Linked DNA regions of Gluconacetobacter diazotrophicus PA1 5. The protein of the gene in region 1 interacts with the protein of each later gene in a pairwise test. Links are inferred from orthologs where the notes say so. Each region holds a gene or a part of one and is shown in the gene's direction. Other genes may lie near its edges.

What was found.
Region 2: the proteins of GDI_RS11165 (region 1) and ftsZ interact in binary tests that used the Escherichia coli proteins (3 or more experiments, as listed by UniProt). The link is inferred for Gluconacetobacter diazotrophicus PA1 5 from one-to-one orthologs.
Region 3: the proteins of GDI_RS11165 (region 1) and ftsA interact in binary tests that used the Escherichia coli proteins (3 or more experiments, as listed by UniProt). The link is inferred for Gluconacetobacter diazotrophicus PA1 5 from one-to-one orthologs.

Annotation. Positions count from the first base shown.
Region 1 is NC_010125.1:2,400,064-2,410,186, reverse strand. Bases 3,299-6,104 are described here. They hold GDI_RS11165 (rod shape-determining protein), read left to right. Parts: upstream 3,299-4,081; coding sequence 4,082-5,128; downstream 5,129-6,104. Other genes in these bases: mreC (rod shape-determining protein MreC), read left to right, coding at 5,266-6,104; GDI_RS11170 (hypothetical protein), read right to left, coding at 3,431-3,718. Outside these bases: GDI_RS11185 (N-acetylmuramoyl-L-alanine amidase family protein), read left to right, coding at 1-797; GDI_RS11180 (chloramphenicol phosphotransferase CPT family protein), read left to right, coding at 801-1,361; GDI_RS11175 (2-isopropylmalate synthase), read left to right, coding at 1,665-3,239; more of mreC, read left to right, coding at 6,105-6,171; GDI_RS11155 (hypothetical protein), read left to right, coding at 6,184-6,747; mrdA (penicillin-binding protein 2), read left to right, coding at 6,803-8,707; rod shape-determining protein RodA, read left to right, coding at 8,747-9,901. UniProt on the Escherichia coli protein: Forms membrane-associated dynamic filaments that are essential for cell shape determination. Acts by regulating cell wall synthesis and cell elongation, and thus cell shape.
Region 2 is NC_010125.1:3,285,448-3,293,144, forward strand. The notes cover bases 1-2,861. They hold ftsZ (cell division protein FtsZ), read left to right. Parts: upstream 1-641; coding sequence 642-2,081; downstream 2,082-2,861. Other genes in these bases: ftsA (cell division protein FtsA), read left to right, coding at 1-561; lpxC (UDP-3-O-acyl-N-acetylglucosamine deacetylase), read left to right, coding at 2,279-2,861. In the rest of the region: more of lpxC, read left to right, coding at 2,862-3,304; GDI_RS15155 (outer membrane protein assembly factor BamD), read left to right, coding at 3,560-4,519; DNA repair protein RecN, read left to right, coding at 4,777-6,492; NAD-dependent DNA ligase LigA, read left to right, coding at 6,500-7,697. UniProt on the Escherichia coli protein: Essential cell division protein that forms a contractile ring structure (Z ring) at the future cell division site. The regulation of the ring assembly controls the timing and the location of cell division.
Region 3 is NC_010125.1:3,282,033-3,286,810, forward strand. What follows is about bases 1,780-4,778. They hold ftsA (cell division protein FtsA), read left to right. Parts: upstream 1,780-2,581; coding sequence 2,582-3,976; downstream 3,977-4,778. Other genes in these bases: GDI_RS15135 (cell division protein FtsQ/DivIB), read left to right, coding at 1,780-2,585; ftsZ (cell division protein FtsZ), read left to right, coding at 4,057-4,778. In the rest of the region: GDI_RS15130 (D-alanine--D-alanine ligase), read left to right, coding at 492-1,439; more of GDI_RS15135, read left to right, coding at 1,440-1,779. UniProt on the Escherichia coli protein: Essential cell division protein that assists in the assembly of the Z ring. May serve as the principal membrane anchor for the Z ring.

The DNA of each region.
Region 1 (10,123 bases):
CACGGGTCGCGTTGGCGGCGCAGCGCCGCGTGGCGCACCATGCGCGGCATGCGACGGGATTGGCCGCGCCCGCCATCGTCGGGCGGGCGGTGGCGCACCTGCCGCTGGTCATGCTCGACCCCGGTCATGGCGGAAAGGACCCAGGCGAAATATGGGTCTCGGGCACCTACGAAAAACACATCGCCGAGGCCGCGGCGGCCGAACTGCGTCGGCAGTTGCTGGCCAGCGGCGCCTATCGCGTGGCGATGACGCGGTCGGACGACCGTTTCATTCCGCTGGAAGGTCGGGTGGATATCGCCCATGCCCACCGGGCGGCCCTGTTCATTTCCATGCATGCCGACGCGCTGACCGATCGCGGGGTGCGCGGGGCCAGCGTCTACACCCTGTCGGGCCAGGCGTCGGACGCGCAGACCGCGGCGCTGGCGCGCACCGAAAACAGCGCCGACCGCTTCGGCGGCCCGCAGGTGCATGCCAGTTCGCCCGAGGTGCAGGCCATCCTGGCCAGCCTGGTGACCGAGGAGACGCGGCGCGGCGCCGCCCACATGGCCAGCAGCGTGGTCGCGTCCTTCCAGTCGCGGATCGGGCTGCTGCCCCATCCGTCCCGCCATGCGGCCTTCGTCGTGCTGAAATCGGCCGACATCCCCTCGGTGCTGGTCGAAATGGGGTTCATGTCCAACCGGATGGACGAAGCCGCATTGCGCCAGGCCGGACACAGGATGATGGTCGCCGGGGCCATGAAGCAGGCCATCGACCGTTATTTCGCCTCGGCCAACGGCATCACGCACCTGACCGGCTGAAATATGGACCGGCCGCCTTGCGTCATCATCCTCAACGGTGTCGGCAGCGTCGGCAAGAGTTCCGTCGCGCGGGCGCTTCAGGGGCTGCTGGACCGCCCGTTCCTGCATGTCGCGATGGACGATTTCGTCTCCATGCTGCCGCCACGGATGCTCGATCATCCGGATGGCATGCAATTCGTCCCCGAAACCCGGGACGGGCATCCCTCGATCGCCATTCGCGGCGGGGCGGTGATGGCACGGGCGATGCGCGGTATGCGCCATGCCGTGGCCGCCATGGCGGGGCAGGGGAACGACCTGATCGTGGACGACGTGATGCTGGATGCGGCCGACGCGCGCGACTATCGGGCGCTGCTGGCGGGCTGCGTCGTGCATCTGGTCGGGCTGTTTGCGCCGCTGGCGATTTTGGAAGCGCGGGAGCGCGCGCGGGGTGATCGGCGGATCGGCCTGGCGCGCTGGCAGTATGATCGGGTGCATCGCGGCATGGCGTACGACCTGGAACTGGACACGGTTCGCATGACGCCCGGACAGTCGGCGCACAGTATCCGCGACGCGTTCGGCCTGTAATCCGCCGGATACGGATGGACGGGCCTTTTCTGTTGCAATCGGCGGATCGGCCTGTATGGTGCCGGCCATGGATTCCGCAACGATCATGACGGCAGGCTTGTCGGGCGCAGTGGCGCCGGCCCTGTCGCGTGCCTGCGGCCGGGACGCCCTTCTCCTCAGCCTTCGACTTATCTGCCCCTGAGCGTTCAGGGCCGGCAGGACGCCGGTACGCCCAGGGGAAGTTGCGGGAGCCATCCCGCATGCAAGGCAGGAACGCCCGCACGGCGTTCAAAGGCGAACATCCGGATCAATCCGAGGTAATTCATGACTATCGACCATCCGTCCTTCGGCCGCATCGACAATGATCGTGTCATCATTTTCGACACGACCCTGCGTGACGGCGAACAATCGCCCGGCTTCTCGATGAACCTGGCCGAAAAGCTCCGCATGGCCGAGGCGCTGGCGGAACTGGGCGTCGATGTGATCGAGGCGGGATTCCCCGTGGCGTCGAAGGGCGATTTCGACAGCGTGCACCAGATAGCCTCGCACATTCGTGCCCCCGTGATCTGCGCCCTGGCCCGCAGCGGCGGGCGGAACGACATCGCCAGCGCCGGCGAGGCCATTCGCCCGGCCGCGCGGGGACGCATCCACAACTTCATCTCCACCTCGCCGCTGCACATGAAATACAAGCTGCGGATGGAGCCCGAGACGGTGCTGGAGCTGATCACCGCCGGCAACCAGGCGGCGCGGCAGTTCACCGACGACGTGGAATGGTCGGCCGAGGACGGGTCGCGCACCGACCCGGATTTCCTGTGCCGGTGCGTCGAGGCCGCGATCAAGGCCGGCGCCACCACGATCAACATCCCCGATACCGTCGGCTATGCGACGCCCGAGGACATGGCCCGCATCTTCGCCGACCTGCTGGCCCGCGTGCCGGGAGCGGATACCGTGATCTTCTCGGCCCATAACCACAACGACCTGGGGCTGGGGGTGGCCAACACCATCGCCTCGCTGTCCGCCGGCGCCCGGCAGATCGAATGCACGATCAACGGCATCGGCGAGCGCGCGGGCAACGCGGCGCTGGAAGAGATCGTCATGGCGCTGCGCACCCGCCAGGACGTGCTGCCGTACAGCACCGGCATCAAGACGCAGAACCTGCTGCGGACGTCGCGGATGCTGGCGACGATCACCGGGTTCGACGTCCAGCCCAACAAGGCGATCGTCGGCCGCAACGCCTTCGCGCATGAAAGCGGCATCCACCAGGACGGCGTGCTGAAGAATGCCGCGACCTACGAGATCATGACGCCCGAGAGCGTGGGCTGGACCCGGTCGTCGCTGGTCCTGGGCAAGCATTCCGGCCGCGCCGCCTTTCGCGACAAGCTGAAGGCCATGGGATACGGCGAGATGGACGAGGCGCATCTGAATGATGCGTTCGCGCGGTTCAAGGACCTGGCCGACCGCAAGAAGGTCGTCTACGACGAGGACCTGGTCGCCCTGGTCGATGACGAGGCCCGCGACCATGCCCGCATCCGCTTCGTCTCGCTGGATATCGAGGCCGGGTCTCGCCGTCCGGCGCGCGCCGACCTGGCGCTGGAGGTCGACGGCGAGGCGCGCAGCGCCACCGTGACTGGCCAGGGGCCCGTCGATGCGGCGTTCAACGCGGTCCGCGAGATCTTCCCGCACGAGGCGACGCTGCAGCTCTATTCGGTCGGCGCGGTGACCGAGGGCAGCGACGCGCAGGCGCGCACCACCGTGCGGCTGGAGGAAGATGGCAAGCTGGTGGACGGCCAGGGCGCGGACAGCGACACGCTGGTGTCGGCCGTGCGGGCCTACGTTCATGCGCTGAACAAGCTGCTGGTCAAGCGTACCCGCGCCGAACCCGAAGCCATGACGGCCTGACCGGCACCGGACGGCCGGTATCATGACGGGCGGGGCATCCTTCGGGTGCCCCGCTTTTTTTCGTCGGTCCGTCCTCAATAACCGTTGTATAACCGCCCGGACAAGGCTCATTTAGTACTGCCTCTCTTTTATACATGATTACGCTCAGTTATGTACCATCTCTCGATAATCCTGTCTGTAGTAGCCGCGTGTCAGTAGCCGCGCCGGGGCGGGGGCGGCGTGGTCGCGGCCCCCGTCGCGGCGCCCACGGCACCGCCGGTCAGCGCGCCGATGGCCGCGCCGCCGCCGCCGCCGGCCAGGCCGCCGATGGCCGCCCCGCCGCCCGCGCCGATCAGGGCGCCGGTGCCGGCGCGCGCGCCGGGGTCATAGGGATTGCCGCACCCCGCGAGGGCCAGCAGTCCCGCCCCTGCCAGGGCGCTTCGAACGAGGGTTCGATGGCGGGTCTGCGTGGAGGTGGGGGCATGCATGCGGATCTTCATGATCGTCTTCCTTGTCACCGTCTGGCCGCCATTCTCGGTGCGGCTGATGGATGCGGAAGGGCGGTTCGGTGGCGAAAAAAAGGCATGCCGCCGCGCCGCCGCGCCACGCCGCAGATATGGGAAGCGGCCGGGCATTCCGGCAGGGGATGGAAAAGTTTTCATGCCAGCGGGAAGCGGGATCGGCGGGGCGGCATGGAAATGCACGATTTAATGTCCGTGGCCCTTGCCCGTCTCTTCCAGCCCCGGTAAGCCCACGGCCTGATCCTGTGGGCTTGTGTGCGAGGCGACGTGTGGCTGTCGGCACGTCGCGCAACCCCGGCCGGGATGATCTGCCATAGTCGTGCTTGTTGTCGGGAGTTCTGGATGTTTGCTCGTCTGCTGGGTCTCTTGTCGGCCGACATGGCCATCGACCTCGGCACGGCCAATACCCTTGTCTATGTCAAGGGGCGTGGCGTCGTCCTGAATGAACCCTCGGTGGTCGCCATCGCCGAGGTACGCGGCAAGAAGATGGTGCTGGCGGTGGGCGAGGAAGCCAAGCAGATGGTCGGGCGCACGCCCGGCAACATCACCGCCATCCGCCCCCTGCGCGATGGCGTCATCGCCGATTTCGAGGTCGCGGAGGAAATGATCAAGCATTTCATCCGCAAGGTGCATAACCGGCGGATGTTCGCCAGCCCGCTGATCATCGTCTGCGTGCCCTCCGGCTCGACCGCCGTCGAGCGCCGGGCGATCCAGGAAAGCGCCGAGAGCGCGGGCGCGCGCAAGGTCTTCCTGATCGAGGAGCCGATGGCGGCGGCGATCGGCGCCGGCCTGCCGGTCACCGAGCCGTCGGGCAGCATGATCGTCGATATCGGCGGCGGTACGACCGAGGTCGCGGTGATTTCGCTGGGCGGTATCGTCTATGCGCGCTCGGCCCGGGTCGGCGGCGACAAGATGGACGAGGCCATCATCTCGTATATCCGGCGTAACCATAACCTGCTGATCGGTGAAAGCTCGGCCGAGCGGATCAAGATCGAACTGGGATCGGCCCTGCCGCCCGACGACCTGGAAGATTACGGCGGCTGGCGCGAGGTCAAGGGACGCGACCTGATCAACGGCGTCCCGCGCGAGGTCGTGGTGTCGCAGGCGCAGATCGCCGAGAGCCTGGCCGAGCCGGTCAGCCAGATCGTGGACGCGGTGACCACCGCGCTGGAAAACACGCCCCCAGAACTGGCCGCCGACATCGTGGACAAGGGAATCGTGCTGACCGGCGGCGGCGCGCTGCTCTATCGGCTGGACGAGGTACTGCGCCGCGCGACCGGCCTGCCGGTGACGGTGGGCGAGGACGCATTGTCCTGCGTGGCGCTGGGGACTGGACGCGCCCTCGAAGAAATGAAACGTTTGAAGAATGTCCTGACCAGCATGTACTGACGGCAGGCGAAAACAGGCGGTTCGGCCAGGCGGTGGCCGGCCCGCGCAGGGACAGGCAAGGGGGCCGGGGCGATGAACGTCCGGCGGGGCGGCTGTAGAAACGGACAGGGACACCTGCGAATCGCGGGGGTGTCGTCATGATTCCGTTGTCCATCCCCCTCCGCCAGGCGCTGGACCGGCTGGTCCTGCCGCTGCTGATCGTCGCGGCGGTCGGCATCATGCTGCTGGGCCAGGCCGACCGGGGCCTGACCGAACGCGTGCGCATGAGCGTGGCCGACATTCTGGCTCCGGCTTATGGATTGATCGTCTGGCCCCAGGAAAAGTTTCACGGTCTGTTCGGCCGCATGCGCGACATGGGCCGGATGGAGGCCGAAAATCAGCGCCTGCGCCTGGAAAACGCCAATCTGCGCCATTGGTACGACGTTGCCGCCGCCCTGGCGGATGAAAACGCGGCGCTGAAGGCCAACCTGCACTGGATGCCCGATCCCGCGCCCTCGTTTGTCACCGGGCGCGTGGTCCGCGATACCAGCGGGCTGTATGCGCGTAGCGTACTGGTGGCCGCCAATGTCGATGCCGGTATTCACAAGGACGAAATCGTGCTGGACGCGTCGGGTCTGGTCGGCCGCGTGACCGAGGTCGGCGCGCGCTCGGTGCGGGTGCTGCTGGTAACGGATGCGTCCAGCCGGATTCCGGTGACGCTGGAAGTCAGCCATGGGGCCGCTATAATGGCGGGGGACAATTCGGGCACGCCGCGCCTGATCTACTATCCCCAGGATACCCCCCCGATCGAGGGAGAACGCGTCGTCACCAATGGCGAGATTGATTCACTGCCCCCGGGGCTGCCCGTCGGGCGGGTTCACTACCCGCGCGCCGGCCAGCCGGTCATCGTTCCGGCCGCGTCGCTGGAGCATCTCGACATTGTCCGCGTCTTCGATTACGGGCGGTCCGCCGTGGTCGCGCCGGATGCCCCGGGGCGGGTTCCCCTGCTGCGGCCCGGCAGTATCCTTTCGGTTCCCTTCCAATCCCCACTTGGTCGTGGATGAGAGTGTGCATGGATGACGCCCGACCAGTCACCTGCGCTTCAGCCGGGCATCCAGCCCCGTGCCAGCCTGTGGCGCCGGCTGGACGTGCTGTCGCGGCGCGGCCTGCCCGGCGCGCTGACGGGCCTGGCCATCCTGCTGCTGTCCGCGCCGTTCAACCTGCCGGGGCAGGCGGAGCTGCTGCCGGGGGTGGTGCTGTCCTCGGTCTTCTTCTGGACCATCTTCCGCCCGGCCTCGATGTCCTCGCCGCTGGTGTTCCTGCTGGGGCTGCTGGTCGATCTGCTGGGATTCGGGCCGCCGGGCGTGATGCTGCTGGTGCTGCTGATCGTCCACGGCGTGGGGATGTCGGCGCGGTACGGATTCGCGCGCATCCACGGGCTGCTGCTGTGGCTGGTGTTCGGCGGCGTGTCGCTGGGGGGGACGGTCCTGCAATGGACGCTGGTGTCCGCGCTGTCGCTGCGGGTGATGCCGGTCGGCGCGTTCGTCTTCCAGTGGACGCTGGGCCTGGGGGTGTTCCCGGTGCTGTATGCCGTCTTCGCCGCCATGGCGCGCACGATCGCCAATCCCGGCCGCGCCTGACGTCCCCCTTGCGCGCGACTCATGACGTATTCTCTGTCCTGACGCGGATGGGTGGATGATCCGGCGCAGGAAAACCGCCACCCGCCTGATGTCGCGGCCCGATACCGGGAATCCGTCGCGCGGGGTCTTCACCCGGCGCGCGCTGGTGGTGCTGGGGGCGCAGATGGCGGCGCTGGGCGCGCTGGGGCACCGGCTGTACGGACTCCAGGTGCTCGACGGCGACCATTACGCCAAGCTGGCGGAAAACAACCGCGTCAATCGCAGCCTGATCGCCCCGCCGCGCGGCCGGGTGGTCGACCGGTTCGGCATTGCCGTGGCGTCGAACAAGGTCAACTGGCGCGCGCTGCTGCTGCCCGAGGACACCAGCGACATCTCCGGCACGCTGGACCGGTTTTCCGCCCTGGTGCCCATCGAGGCCCGCGATCGCGCGCGTATCGAGCGCGAGATGCGGCACAAGCGGCGCTTCATCCCGATCATGCTGCACGACTTCCTGTCGTGGGACGACATGGCGCGGATCGAACTGAATGCGCCCTCGCTGCCCGGCGTGCTGATCGATGTCGGGACCACCCGCAACTATCCGTTCGGGCCGCTGATGGCCCATGTCGTGGGCTATGTCGCGCCGCCGGGCGAAAAGGACGTGACGGCCGACGCGACGATGGCCCTGCCGGGAATGCGCATCGGCCGGTCGGGAATCGAGCAGACGCAGGATACCTTGCTGCGCGGCCAGGTGGGCGCGGTGGAGATCGAGGTCAACGCCGTCGGCCGCGTCATGGCCGAACTGTCGCGCGATGATGGGCAGGCCGGCGACGAAATCACCCTGACCATCGATTCGGGCCTGCAGCAGGCGGTGCTGGGGCGCATCGCCGACCAGTCGGCCAGCGCCGTGGTGATGGATTGCCGCAATGGCGAGGTGCTGGCCATGGTCAGCAACCCGTCCTTCGACCCCTCGCTGTTCGACAGCGGCGTCAGCCAGGCGCAATGGGTCGAATGGACCAACAACCAGGGCACGCCGCTGATCAACAAGGCGGTCGCGGGCGTCTATCCCCCCGGCTCGACCTTCAAGCCCGCCGTGGCCATGGCGGCCCTGCAGGCCGGCACGCTGTCGCCGACCGACCGGATCTTCTGTCCCGGCTACCTGGATGTGGGCGGCACGCGCTTCCATTGCTGGTCGCGTTACGGCCACGGATCGCTGACGCTGAAGGACGGGCTGAAATTCTCCTGCGACGTGTTCTTCTACGAAGCCGCGCGGCGGACCGGCATGGACGCCATCGCCGCGGCGTCGCACGCGTTCGGCCTGGGCACGCACCTGGATATCGAACTGCCGCACACCCGCCAGGGATTGATCCCGACCCCGGACTGGCGGCGGGCGCACGGCCAGCACTGGAATGGCGGCGATACGATCGTCAGCGGCATCGGGCAGGGATTCGTGCAGGTCACGCCGCTCCAACTCGCCACCTATGCATCGCGGATCGCCAGCGGGCGGGCGGTGCAGCCGCATCTGGTCCGCGCGGTCGCGGGCAAGCTGGCGGAGGGCACGGACCCCACGCACTGGCCGGCGCTGGGCATGCCCGATCCGTTCCTGGGGCAGTTGCGCGCCGGCATGTTCGCCGTGATCAACGAGGAACACGGCACCGCGCCCAAGGCGCGCCTGGATATTCCAGGCGTCCAGATGGCCGGCAAGACCGGGTCCGCGCAGGTGCGTCGCGTGTCGCGCGCCCTGCGCGAAAGCGGGCATTTCGATTCCTCCGCCCTGCCGTGGGAATATCGCCCGCATGCCCTGTTCATCTGCTATGCGCCCTATGACGCGCCGCGCTATGCGGTTTCGGTGGTGGTGGAACACGGCAATGCGGGCGCCGCGGTTGCGGCGCCGCTGGCCCGCGATATCATGACCGATGCGCTGACCCGCGACCCGGCGAACCGCAAGGAACCGCCGGGCCAGGTGGTGGCCGACATCGAATAGTCGCCGGTGGGCTGCGTTACCCCTGCCGGAGAGGGACACATGAATTTCCAGAAGCGCCTCCTGCGCGCCGAACCCAATTTCCGCATCCTGGCCAAGCTGTGGCAGGTCAACTGGCTGTACGTGCTGCTGATCTGCGTGCTGGCGGGGGTGGGGTACGGCGCGCTCTATTCCGCGGCGGGCGGGTCGTCCCGTCCGTTCGCCGGTCCGCAGACCATCCGCTTCGCCTTCGGCATGGTGATGATGATCTGCGTCGCGCTGACCAGCCCGCGCGTTCTGGTCCGCCTGGCCTGGCCGCTCTACGGGCTATCGCTGCTGCTGCTGGTCGCGGTGCTGCGGATGGGCCATGTCGGCAAGGGGGCGGAACGCTGGCTGATCATCGGCGGGATGCAGGTCCAGCCCTCGGAACTGGCCAAGATCGCACTGGTGCTGGTGCTGGCGACGTGGTTCCACCGCATCAGCTACCGCAGGATGGTCAATCCGCTCTACCTGCTGCCGCCCGCGCTGATGGTGCTGCTGCCGGTGGGGCTGGTGCTGAAGGAGCCCAACCTGGGCACCGCCGTCATCATCGGCGTGGTGGGGGCCACGATCTTCTTCGCCGCCGGGATGCGGCTGTGGCAGATCGTACTGCTACTGGCACCGCTGCCGTTGCTGGGCAAGTTCGCCTACGCCCACCTGCATGACTACCAGAAGGCGCGGATCACCACCTTCCTGCACCCCGAAAGCGACCCGCTGGGCGCGGGCTATAACATCATCCAGTCGAAGATCGCGCTGGGGTCGGGCGGGATGTGGGGGCAGGGCTACCTGCATGGCACGCAGGGGCAACTGAACTTCCTGCCGGAAAAGCAGACCGACTTCATCTTCACCATGATCGCCGAGGAATGGGGCTATGTCGGCGGGATCGTGGTCATCGGGCTGCTGATGCTGATGGTGCTGGGCGGGATGCTGATCGCCCTGCGCAGCCGCAACCAGTTCGGGCGCCTGCTGGGGCTGGGGATCGCGACCAATTTCTTCCTCTATTGCGCGGTCAACCTGTCGATGGTGATGGGGACGATTCCGGTCGGCGGCGTGCCGCTGCCGCTGATTTCGTACGGCGGTTCGGCCATGCTGACGGTGATGTTCGGGTTCGGGCTGCTGCTGTCGGCCTGGGTGCACCGCAATTCCACGTTCGGCGAGACCGCGTCGGACCCGTCATGACCGGCCTGCGACCGGTCGATCCCGCCACCGCACGGGCCTATCGGCTCAGCCTGTATCGCGCGGGCGGACAGTCGGTCCGCACCGGCCGCCGGCCGGTCCCTGATGACGACGCCGGGGCATGGTGGCGACGGGGAGATATCCTCGTCATAAGCGCCAGCAATCCCGGCGGCGGCCGCCGGCCGGACGGCTGGAACCACCGGACGATGCGCCATATGGCCGCGT
Region 2 (7,697 bases), 880 kb from region 1 along the record:
ACCGCCTGCCTGCCGGTGGGCGGCATGCATGTCACGCGCGACATCGCCCACGTGCTGTCCACGCCGATCGACAGCGCCGAATGGCTGAAGACCATGTACGGCTCGGCGGAACTGTCGGCCGACGACGACATGGACCTGCTGCCCGTGCAGCTGATCGGCGACGATCACCATCAATTCGTCAATATTTCCCGCTCCAAGGTGGTCTCGATCATCCGGCCACGAATCGAGGAAACGCTGGAAATGGTGCGTGACAGGCTGGAATCGGCCGGGGTGGGCCGCGCCGCCGACGGGCGGGTCGTGCTGACGGGCGGGGCATCGCTGCTGGATGGCGTGGGCAACATGGCCGCGCGCATCCTCAACCGCCAGGTCCGGCTGGGCCGCCCCACGGGCATTCGCGGCCTGCCGGACGACGCGGCGGCCTGGCCGTCCTTCGCCACGTCCGCCGGATTGCTGGCGTGGGCGGCCGGGGGCAGCGGCGCGCTGGGCGATCTGGATCTTTCCGAGCCCAGACCGGCCGGATTCCTCCGTCGCCTCGTGGAATTCATACGCGACAGGGTGTAATGAAATGATTCAGAATAACCCCTGAAAACCCATACGCGAATCGGTACGCATATCATTACGACTCGTCCCGGGAGACGCCCATGACCCTCAACCTCAGCATTCCGCAGCAGCTTCATTCCGACTTCACGCCGCGGATCACCGTGATCGGCGTGGGCGGGGGCGGCACGAACGCGGTCGACAACATGATCCAGTCCCAGTTGCAGGGCGTGGAATTCGTCGTCGCGAATACCGACGCGCAACAATTGTCGCACAGCAAGGCCGACCGCCGCGTCCAGCTTGGCCCGCACCTGACGCAGGGCCTGGGCGCGGGCGCCAAGCCCGAGATCGGGCGCGCGGCGGCCGAGGAAGCGGCCGATGAGCTGGCCCGCCACATGGACGGCGCGCACATGGTGTTCATCACCGCCGGCATGGGCGGCGGCACGGGCACGGGGGCGGCGCCGGTGATCGCGCGCATGGCGCGCGAACGCGGCATCCTGACCGTGGGCGTCGTCACCAAGCCGTTTACCTTCGAGGGCGCGCGCCGGTCGAAATCCGCCGATGCCGGCATCGCGGAACTGCAGCAGTACGTCGATACGCTGATCGTCATCCCCAACCAGAACCTGTTCCGCCTGGCCACCGAGCGGACGAGCTGGAAGGACGCGTTCAAGATGGCCGACAACGTCCTGTACATGGGCGTACGCGGCGTGACCGACCTGATGATGGCGCCGGGCCTGGTCAACCTGGATTTCGCCGACATCCGCACCGTCATGGCCGAAATGGGCAAGGCGATGATGGGCACCGGCGAGGCCGATGGCGACAACCGCGCCATTTCCGCGGCCGAGGACGCGATTTCCAACCCGCTGCTGGAAGACACGTCGATGGCCGGCGCGCGCGGCCTGCTGATCAACATCACCGGCGGCGAGGACATGACGCTGTACGAAGTCGATCAGGCCGCCAACCGCATCCGCGAGGAAGTGGCCGACGACGCGAACATCATCTTCGGCTCGGCGATCGACGAATCGCTGAACGGGCGCATCCGGGTGTCGGTCGTCGCCACCGGCATCGACACCCCGCCGGTCCGCGTTGCCGAACCGGTGCAGGCCGAAGCCGCCCCCCAACCGGACGCGGCAACGGACCGCGCCTCGGTGCAGGAAGCCGTGGCGCCCGATCCGGCAGCGGCCCATGCCGGGGGGCAGCCCGCCCCGCGCCACCCCACCCCGAACTTCATGAACACCGGGCCCGTGCCCGCGCCGTCGCCCCATTCCACGCCGCAGCACGTGGCGCCGGGCGCCCGGCCCTCGCCCCGCTCGCCGCTGTTCTCGGAACCGCCGCGCCCGCAGGACGCATCGCCGGCCGGCCAGCGGGGCAACAGCCTGTTCAACATCGTCACCGGCGTGCTGCGCCGCGGGGCCGCCCCCGCGCCGGCCCCCCAGCGTGCCGAGCCCGTGCTGCCGGAACAGGAGCCCACCGCCACCGTCCGCCAGGCCACGGCCGACGAGGTCGGTCTGGACATCCCGGCCTTCCTGCGCCGCCAGTCCTGACAGCAGCAGCCGGCGCCGGTCCTGATGGCGATCCGCCACGATGCCCCAGGCATCGTGGCTTTTTTTCATTTTGTTTCAGGTTCTTAACCCGTAACAGTCGGCAACAAACATTGACTCGCCTGTCCACCACCCCGACGCTACAAATTAGGCTGTCGTTCTTTTAGCGACTGAATAAAGAACAACGCGAGGGACACGCGATGGACGGTATGCTGGCAATTCCGGGGCATGATACTGTGTCCTCTGTCGGTGTATCTTCTGGCAGCGCCCCCTCGGGTGCCACCTCGTCCGGCAGCCCCGCCCCCGCGCGCGCGGCGGTACGCACGGCGCGGCAGCATACGCTGGGCAATTCCATTTCCTCCATCGGCGTCGGGCTGCATACCGGGCGGCGCATTCGCCTGACGCTGCATCCGGCGGCGGAAAATACCGGCATCGTCTTCCGGCGCACCGACCTGGACGACCGCACCATTCCGGCCCGGTTCGACCATGTCGTCGATACGCGGCTGAGCACCGTCATCGGCGATGCCACGGACCCCGCGCTGCGCATCGCCACCATCGAACATCTGATGTCCGCCCTGTCGGGAAGCGGCGTCGACAATGTGCTGATCGATGTCGACGGGCCGGAAATCCCGGTCTTCGACGGCTCGGCGGCCGATTTCATCTTCCTGCTGGATTGCGCGGGCCTGGCGGAACAGGCCGCCCCGCGCACCGCGATCGACGTCCTGCGCCCCGTTCGCGTGACCGAGGGTGACGCCTTCGCCGAACTGCGCCCGGGCCGCGAGGGCGGGTTGTCGCTGACCCTGTCCATCGACTTCCCCGCCGCCGCGATCGGCGAGCAGACGTTTGCGACCCGTCTGGACCGTCAGGGCTACCGTGCCGAAATCGCCAATTGTCGGACCTTCACCCTGCGCCAGGAAATCGAAGCCCTGCACCGGGCGGGCCTGGCGCGCGGCGGCTCGCTGGACAATGCGATCGTGGTGGACGGCGCCAGCGTTCTGAACCCGTCCGGCCTGCGCCGGCCCGACGAATTCGTCCGTCACAAGATGATCGACGCGGTGGGTGACCTGTACCTGGCCGGCGGCGCGATCAACGGCCTGTTCACCGGCCACAAATCCGGCCACGCGCTGAACAACCGGCTGCTGCGCGCGCTGTTCGCCGACCGTGCGGCCTGGCGCATGCACACCCGCGCGCAGCGTGCCCAGGCCGCACTGCGTGCGGCGGCCTAGAGTCGGCCTGTAAACGCGCGCTGGTGGCGACCCGACGCGCATCCGCTGTGCTTCGATGCTCACGGCCGACACGGCCGCTTCGCTGCTCGCAGACACACGCCGGGCGTGCCGCTGCGCGGCACTCTCGCTCACCAGACCACGTTTCCAGGCCGGCTCTACCGGGCCGTATCACCCCGGATTGCATTGAAAACGACGCCATGGCCTTCACCACGGCCCGCCGCATGATATAAGGCAGACCGAACTGGAAGAGCCGGCATGTCCCTGCGCAGAATTCGATATCATTTCGCTGACCGTTCGAACGGCCTCCGTGCCGCCCGATTCGCATCACTGGCCCTGATCCTGGCGGTGGCGGCCTGCGGCGGCGACAAGAAGGCGATCAACGACATGGAATCCCATGTCCCGCCTGTCGAAACGCTCTACAATAACGGCATCGACGCCCTGCGCGACCAGCGCTATGCCCTGGCCGCCGCGGAATTCGAGGTCCTGCAGCAGAATTATCCCTATTCCGGCTATGTCGCGAACGCACAGCTCATGGAAGGCTACGCGAACTACCTGCAGGACAAATACGCCGACGCGGTGCAGCAGTTGGACCGCTTCCTGGAACTGCACCCGACCAGCGCCGACGCGGCCTATGCCTTCTACCTGCGGGCCCTGTGCTATTACGAGCAGGTGGCCGAGGTGCAGCGCGACCAGCAGGGCACGGTCGAGGCCATGAACGCGCTGGAAGAGGTGATCACCCGCTTCCCGCAATCGCCCTATGCCCGCGATGCGCAATTGAAGGTCGATCTGTGCCGCGACCATCTGGCCGGCAAGGAAATGCTGGTCGGCCGGTTCTACGAGGAACAGCGGAATTACGAAGGCGCGGTCAACCGCTACCAGCGCGTGGTGCAGGATTTCCAGACCACCAACCACGTGCCCGAGGCGCTGGAGCGTCTGGTCGAGGTGTATCTGGATCTGGGCCTGACGGACCAGGCGCGCCGCACGGCCTCGGTGCTGTCCTATAACTATCCGGGCAGCAAATGGTACCGCTTCAGCTACAACATGCTGCGCAGCAAGAACCTGCTGGACCCCCACGCCCCGCTGCCCGGCTCGGTCCCCGACACCACGCCGGCCACGCCCGTTGACGACACGCACGCGAAAAATGCCCCGCCGCCGCCCGGCGCCACGCCGGCCAGACGCGGCTTCTTCTCGCGCATGTGGCACTCGGTCTTCTAAGCGCCTGTCCGGAAGCATAGGCCGGTGAACAAGAACGGAACTCAGGAAACGCGCCTCGGATTGCCGCCGGCGCGCGTTTACGGTGTTCCAGGCGTCCGCCCGGAAACGTGGGCTGACGAGCGAGAGCGGAACGCAGTGGAGCGCCCGGCGTGCGTTTCCGAGCACCGGAGCGGAGCGGCCTTGTGGGCCGTGAGCACCGGAGCACAGGAAAGGCGCCTCGGATCGCCGCCAGCGCGCGTTTACGGGCGGACGACGTTGTGCTGACTCATCTCTCGATCCGCGACGTGGTCCTGATCGAACGGCTGGACCTGCCGTTTTCGCCCGGCCTGACGGTGCTGACGGGGGAAACCGGGGCGGGCAAATCCATCCTGCTGGACAGTTTGGGCCTGACATTGGGCGAGCGCGCCAGCGCGGGGCTGGTCCGCGCCGGGGCCGAGCAGGCCAGCGTCACCGCCTGCTTCGAACTCGCCCCCGGCCATCCGCTGCCCGGCCTGCTGGCCGAACAGGGTATCCTGATCGACGACCCGCGCGACCCGCTGGTGCTGCGCCGGATCGTGACGGTGGATGGACGGTCCCGCGCCTATATCAACGACCAGCCGGCCGGCGTGACCCTGCTGCGCCGCGCGGCGTCGCTGCTGGTCGAAATCCAGGGGCAGCACGAACAGATGGGGCTGGCGGACCAGTCCACGCATCTGGACCTGCTGGATGCCTTCGGCGTGCCGGCCGACCTGCGGGCCGATACCGCCGCCGCCTATCGCGCATGGATGGAGGCCACGGCCGAACTGGCCGCCGCCCAGGCCGCGATGGAAAACGCGGCGCGCGAGGAAGACTGGCTGCGCCAGTCGGTCGAGGATCTGTCCAGCCTGGCCCCGCAGGAGGACGAGGAAACGCATCTGGCCGGCCTGCGCCAGTCGCTGCAACAGGGCGAACGGCGTGGCGAGGCCATTGCGGCTGGCGCTGGCCGAACTGTCGCCTGCGCGACCGCCGCGCCACCTGGCCCCGCCGCCGCCCTGCGCGGCGCCAGCCGGACCCTGCAGCGCCTGCTGCCCGCCGCCGGCGAGGACGATGCGGCGGCCGGCGGCGCCGACCGGCTGGCCCATGACGCGCTGGCGGCCCTGGAACGCGCCGAGGAAGCCCTGGGCGAGGCCGAAACCCTGCTCTCGCGCCTGGCCGCCGACGCGGAATCCGACCCCCACCTGCTGGAACAGACCGAGGAACGGCTGTTCGCCCTGCGCGCCGCCGCGCGCAAGCATGGCGTGTCGGTGCCCGAACTGCCGGGCCTGCTGGCGGCCTTCGCCGACCGGCTGGCGGCGCTGGATTCCGGCAACGCCCGGATCGGCGCCCTGCAGGAGGCGGTCCGCACCCGGCGCGCACGCTTCGAGGACACGGCGGGCCGGCTGTCCGCCGCGCGTGAGACGACGGCGCGGCGCCTGGAACAGGCAGTGACCGCCGAACTGCGCCCGCTGCGGCTGGAACGCGCCCGCTTCTTCGTCTCGCTGCCCCCGTTGCCGCCCGAAGCGTGGACCGCGCGCGGGCGCGAACAGGCGGCGTTCCAGATCGCCGCCAATCCCGGCCAGCCCCCCGGCCCGCTGGCCAAGGTCGCATCGGGCGGCGAGCTGTCGCGCCTGATGCTGGCGCTGAAGGTCGTGCTGGCCGGCCGGTCCGCCGTACCGACCCTGGTGTTCGACGAGGTCGATTCGGGCGTGGGGGGCGCCACCGCCTCGGCCATCGGGGACCGGCTGGCCCGCGTCGGGCATGACGTGCAGGTGCTGGTCGTCACCCACAGCCCGCAGGTCGCGGCCCGGGGCGACGCGCACCTGCGCATCAGCAAATCGGTGACCAAGGGCCGAACCGAAACCCGGGCCGAGCCGTTGTCGGCGGCACAGCGGCGCGAGGAAATTGCCCGGATGCTGGCCGGCGACACGATCACCGAGGCCGCGCGGGCGGCGGCGGACAGTCTTCTGCAAGGTTAATATCGCCATGTCCCGCGCACACGATCCCGCCCCCGATCTCGCCAGGCTGGACCCGTCCGAACTGACCGAACCCCAGGCCATGGTGGAACTGGAGCGTCTGGCCCAGCAGATCCGCGCCCTGGACCGCGCCTATTACGAGGACGACGCCCCCACCGTCACCGACGCCGAATATGACGCGCTACGCCAGCGCAACCTGGCGATCGAGGCCCGCTTCCCCGACCTGCGCCGCGCGGACAGCCCTTCGCTGCACGTCAGCGGCGCGCCCTCCGCCGCGTTCGGCCGGCATCGCCACCTGGTGCCGATGCTCTCGCTGGACAACGTGTTCGGCCGCGAGGATTTCGAATCCTTCGTGACCCGCGCCGCCCGCTTCCTCGGCCTGAACGACGATCAGGCCCGCGCCCTGCGCTTCGTCGCGGAACCCAAGATCGACGGCCTGTCGATCAGCCTGACCTACGAGCACGGCCGCTTCGTGCGCGGCACCACGCGCGGCGACGGGACGGAGGGCGAGGACGTCACCGCCAACCTGCGCACGCTGCGCGACGTGCCGCTGCGGCTGAAGGGCCCGGCCCCCGCGCTGATCGAAATCAGGGGCGAGGTCTTCCTGTCCAAGCCCGCCTTCCTGTCGATCAACGCCGCCCAGGCCGAAGCCGGACAGAAACCCTTCGCCAATCCGCGCAATGCGGCGGCGGGGTCGCTGCGCCAGCTCGATCCCAACATCACCGCCCGCCGGCCGCTGTCGCTGTTCGCCTATGCCCAGGGGTTTTCGTCGGACCGGGTGGCCGACACCCACTGGGATTATCTGGAGCGGCTGCGGCAGTGGGGATTCACGGTCAATCCACTGTCCTGCGTCGTCGAAAGCGCCGAGGCGGCGGAAGCGTTCATGGATCGCATCGCCCGCGAACGCTCGGGGCTGGAATACGATATCGACGGCGTGGTCTATAAGGTCGACGACCTGGCCCTGCAGGACCGGCTGGGCTTCGTCGGCCGGGCGCCGCGCTGGGCGATCGCGTGGAAGTTCCCCGCCGAACAGGCCATCACCCGCCTGACCCGGATCGACATCCAGGTCGGCCGCACGGGCGCGCTGACCCCGGTGGCGATCCTGGAACCGGTCAATGTCGGCGGCGTCATCGTCACCCGTGCGACGTTGCACAACGAGGACGAGATCGCCCGCAAGGACGTCCGCGTCGGCGACCTGGTCCAGATCC
Region 3 (4,778 bases), 880 kb from region 1 along the record:
GCGACGGCAACAGCGTGCGCCTGTCCGGGCCGGCGCTGGGGTTCGGCTATCGCCGGTCGGCGCTGCCGGCTGGCGCGGTGGTGGTGCGCGCGCGCCTGCGCGCCGCGCCCGCGGCCCCCGCCGACATCCGCCAGGCCATCGCGGCCATCCGCCAGTCGCGCGAGGAGTCGCAGCCCACGCGGGCCCGCACCGGCGGATCGACCTTCCGCAACCCCGACCCGTCGGTGACGGACCGCAAGGCGTGGGAACTGATCGACAGCGCCGGCTGCCGGGGCCTGACCATGGACGGCGCACAGGTCAGCACGAAGCACTGCAATTTCATCCTGAACACCGGCGACGCCACCGCCGCCGCCCCTGGAACGCCTGGGCGAGAGCGTGCGCAAGCGGGTGCGCGTCCATACCGGCGTCACGCTGGAGTGGGAAATCAAGCGGATCGGCCGTCCCGCCACCCCATCCCCGACCGAGACAGCCATTGGGGCAGGAGAACCGTCATGACCCGTCCGCGCACCATCACGGTGCTGACCGGCGGCCTGTCCGCCGAGCGCACCGTCAGCCTGTCCAGCGGCGCCGGCATCAGCGCCGCCCTGCGCGAGGAAGGATTCGACGTCCGCGTGCTGGATGCCGGGCCGGACCTCGGCGCCATCGTCGCGGACCTGACGGCGCACCGGCCCGACGTGGTGTTCAACGCCCTGCACGGCCGCTTCGGCGAGGACGGGTCAATCCAGGGCGTGCTGGACTGGATGAACATCCCCTACACCCATTCCGGCGTCCGCGCGTCGGCCATGGCGATGGACAAGGCGGCGGCCCGCTCGGCCTTCCGCGCCGCGGGCCTGCCGGTGGCGCAGGGCGGGGTCATCGCCATCGCCGACTTTCCCGCCGCCGACCCGCTGCCCGCCCCCTATGTCATCAAGCCGCTGAACGAAGGATCGTCGGTGGGTGTCGAGATCGTACGGCCGGGCACCAACCGCCGCGCCGCGATCGCCGACGCATGGACCTACGGCCCCCTGGCGCTGGTCGAGGAATTCATCCCCGGGCGCGAACTGACGGTGGGGGTAATGGGCGACCGCGCCCTGACCGTGACCGACATCACCCCCAATCCCGATGCCGGGCATGAATTCTACGACTACGCCGCCAAGTACCAGAATGGCGGATCGCGGCACATCCTGCCCGCGCGTATCCACCCGGACGCGTTCGCCCAGGCGCTGGACCTGGCGGTGGCCGCCCACCGCGCGCTGGGCTGCGCCGGCGCGTCGCGCACCGATTTCCGTTACGACGACACGCAGTGCGGCGACGGGCCGGGGCGACTGGTGATCCTGGAGGTCAATACCCAGCCCGGCATGACCCCGACCTCGCTGCTGCCCGAACAGGCGGGGGCCTGCGGCATCCCCTATGGCGCGCTGTGCCGGTGGATGGTCGAACACGCGGCGTGCCGGACCTAGATGCGACGGACGCGGGACAATCGAAGCGACCGGCCGTCACGGCTGTCGATCTTCATGCGGCGGCAACGCCGCATGGCGCGGCCGGTCGCGCTTGCCCTCGTCTTCCTGATTGTAATCGCCGGGGGCGCGGCCGTGCTGCGCGACATGCGGTCCGAGGAACGGTTCGCGCCGATCCGCGCCCGCCTGGTCAGCCTGCTGCCGCTGCGCGTGACCGACATCCAGGTCAGCGGCCGCACGCTGACCGACGAGGCCGCGCTGCGCGATGCCCTGGGCGTGCGCATCGGCGACCCGGTGCTGGGCTTTTCGGTCGAAGCCGCCCGCCAGCGGATCGACGCGCTGCCCTTCGTGGACCATTCGGTGGTCGAACGCCACCTGCCGGGCACCATCGTGGTGCGCCTGACCGAACGCCGTCCCTTCGCGGTCTGGCAGAACCAGGGCCGCTTCATGCTGATCGACCGCGCCGGCAACCCGGTCCAGGACCAGGGCCCCGGACAGGCGGGCCTGAGCGGCAAGGACGCCCAGGCCTTCCTGCAACTGCCCCTGGTGGTTGGGCCGGACGCCAACCTTGCCGCCGCCCCGCTGATGGACATGCTGGCCGGCCAGCCGGTGGTGCTGGCCCACATGGCCGCCGCCGTGCGCGTGGGCCAGCGGCGGTGGAACCTGCTGCTGCATGACGGCACAACCGTCCTGCTGCCCGAGGGCGAGGAAATTCCGGCACTGAAGCGGCTGGCCGAACTGCAGGACAGCATGAAGCTGCTGGACCGCCCCGTGATCAGCATCGACCTGCGCCTGCCCGACCGGCTGGTGGTCCAGCAACCGCCGCCGGCCGCCGACCCCGTCGCGCCGAACGGGGCGGCACAGGATGGCAAGGCGCCGAACGCAGGCCCGCCGGGCGCCGACGCCGGCACGCCACCCGCCCCGCACCCGGCCGCGCACCGGCCGAACCCGGCCGGCCCGGCGACCAGCCATGGCGAGTCCCGGCCGGCGGCGTCCGCCATGTCCGCGCCCCTGGCCGCCCCCGTGCCGGCGCCGGCACCTGCACCGGTCCGGCCCCGCACGTCGCTTCCGGCGTCCGCACCGCTTCCGCCCCCCGTCCCCAACCTGCCGCCGATGGGCGGCGAGCCCGCCCAACGGAACCGCGCATGAACGACCTGGTCGTGACCCCACAGGACGAAGACGCGCCCCCCGACCGGCCGGCCCGCCGCCGCCGCGCCCGGCGGCGCGCCACGCCCGCCGCCCCGTCCGTGACCGGCGGACGCGTCATCGCGCTGCCGCCGCCCGACGCGCCCGCGCCGCCGCGCGCCTGGCGGCCCGGAACGTTCGGCGTGCTGGATATCGGCTCGACCAAGATCATGTGCCTGATCGGGCGGGGCGAACCCGACGGCACGCTGCGGGTGCTGGGCCATGGCTGGCGCCGGTCGCATGGCGTGAAATCCGGCGGCATCGTGAACCTGCACGAGGCCGAGGCCGCGATCCGCGCCGCCGTGGGCCAGGCCGAGGACGCGGCCGAACGCCGGCTGGACACGGTCTATGTCAACCTGTCCTGCGGCCACCCCGAAAGCCGCCTGTTCAACGTCCGCTGGCCCGTGGGCGGGCGCGAGATCACGGATTCCGACGTCCGCCGCGTGGTGACCGAGGGCCGGATGCGCGCGATGTCCGAGGGCCGGTCGACCATCCACACGCTGCCGCTGGATTTCGCGGTGGACGAAACGGCGGGCGTGGCCGATCCGCGCGGGCATCTGTGCGACCAGCTGACGTCGCGCCTGCATGTCATCGATGCCTCGACCACCGCGCTGCGCAACCTGGAAACCGTGCTGACGCGCGCGGAACTGAAGATCAGCGAACTGGTCTCGGCCCCGCTGGCGTCGGGCCTGTCGGTGCTGGACGAAAACGAGCGCGAACTGGGCGTCACCGTGGTGGACATGGGCGGCGGCACGACCTCGATCGCCGTGTTCGGCGAGGGCCAGCTTCTGCACACCGCCTGCCTGCCGGTGGGCGGCATGCATGTCACGCGCGACATCGCCCACGTGCTGTCCACGCCGATCGACAGCGCCGAATGGCTGAAGACCATGTACGGCTCGGCGGAACTGTCGGCCGACGACGACATGGACCTGCTGCCCGTGCAGCTGATCGGCGACGATCACCATCAATTCGTCAATATTTCCCGCTCCAAGGTGGTCTCGATCATCCGGCCACGAATCGAGGAAACGCTGGAAATGGTGCGTGACAGGCTGGAATCGGCCGGGGTGGGCCGCGCCGCCGACGGGCGGGTCGTGCTGACGGGCGGGGCATCGCTGCTGGATGGCGTGGGCAACATGGCCGCGCGCATCCTCAACCGCCAGGTCCGGCTGGGCCGCCCCACGGGCATTCGCGGCCTGCCGGACGACGCGGCGGCCTGGCCGTCCTTCGCCACGTCCGCCGGATTGCTGGCGTGGGCGGCCGGGGGCAGCGGCGCGCTGGGCGATCTGGATCTTTCCGAGCCCAGACCGGCCGGATTCCTCCGTCGCCTCGTGGAATTCATACGCGACAGGGTGTAATGAAATGATTCAGAATAACCCCTGAAAACCCATACGCGAATCGGTACGCATATCATTACGACTCGTCCCGGGAGACGCCCATGACCCTCAACCTCAGCATTCCGCAGCAGCTTCATTCCGACTTCACGCCGCGGATCACCGTGATCGGCGTGGGCGGGGGCGGCACGAACGCGGTCGACAACATGATCCAGTCCCAGTTGCAGGGCGTGGAATTCGTCGTCGCGAATACCGACGCGCAACAATTGTCGCACAGCAAGGCCGACCGCCGCGTCCAGCTTGGCCCGCACCTGACGCAGGGCCTGGGCGCGGGCGCCAAGCCCGAGATCGGGCGCGCGGCGGCCGAGGAAGCGGCCGATGAGCTGGCCCGCCACATGGACGGCGCGCACATGGTGTTCATCACCGCCGGCATGGGCGGCGGCACGGGCACGGGGGCGGCGCCGGTGATCGCGCGCATGGCGCGCGAACGCGGCATCCTGACCGTGGGCGTCGTCACCAAGCCGTTTACCTTCGAGGGCGCGCGCCGGTCGAAATCCGCCGATGCCGGCATCGCGGAACTGCAGCAGTACGTCGATACGCTGATCGTCATCCCCAACCAGAACCTGTTCCGCCTGGCCACCGAGCGGACGAGCTGGAAGGACGCGTTCAAGATGGCCGACAACGTCCTGTACATGGGCGTACGCGGCGTGACCGACCTGATGATGGCGCCGGGCCTGGTCAACCTGGATTTCGCCGACATCCGCACCGTCATGGCCGAAATGGGCAAGGCGATGATGGGCACCGGCGAGGCCGATGGCGACAACCG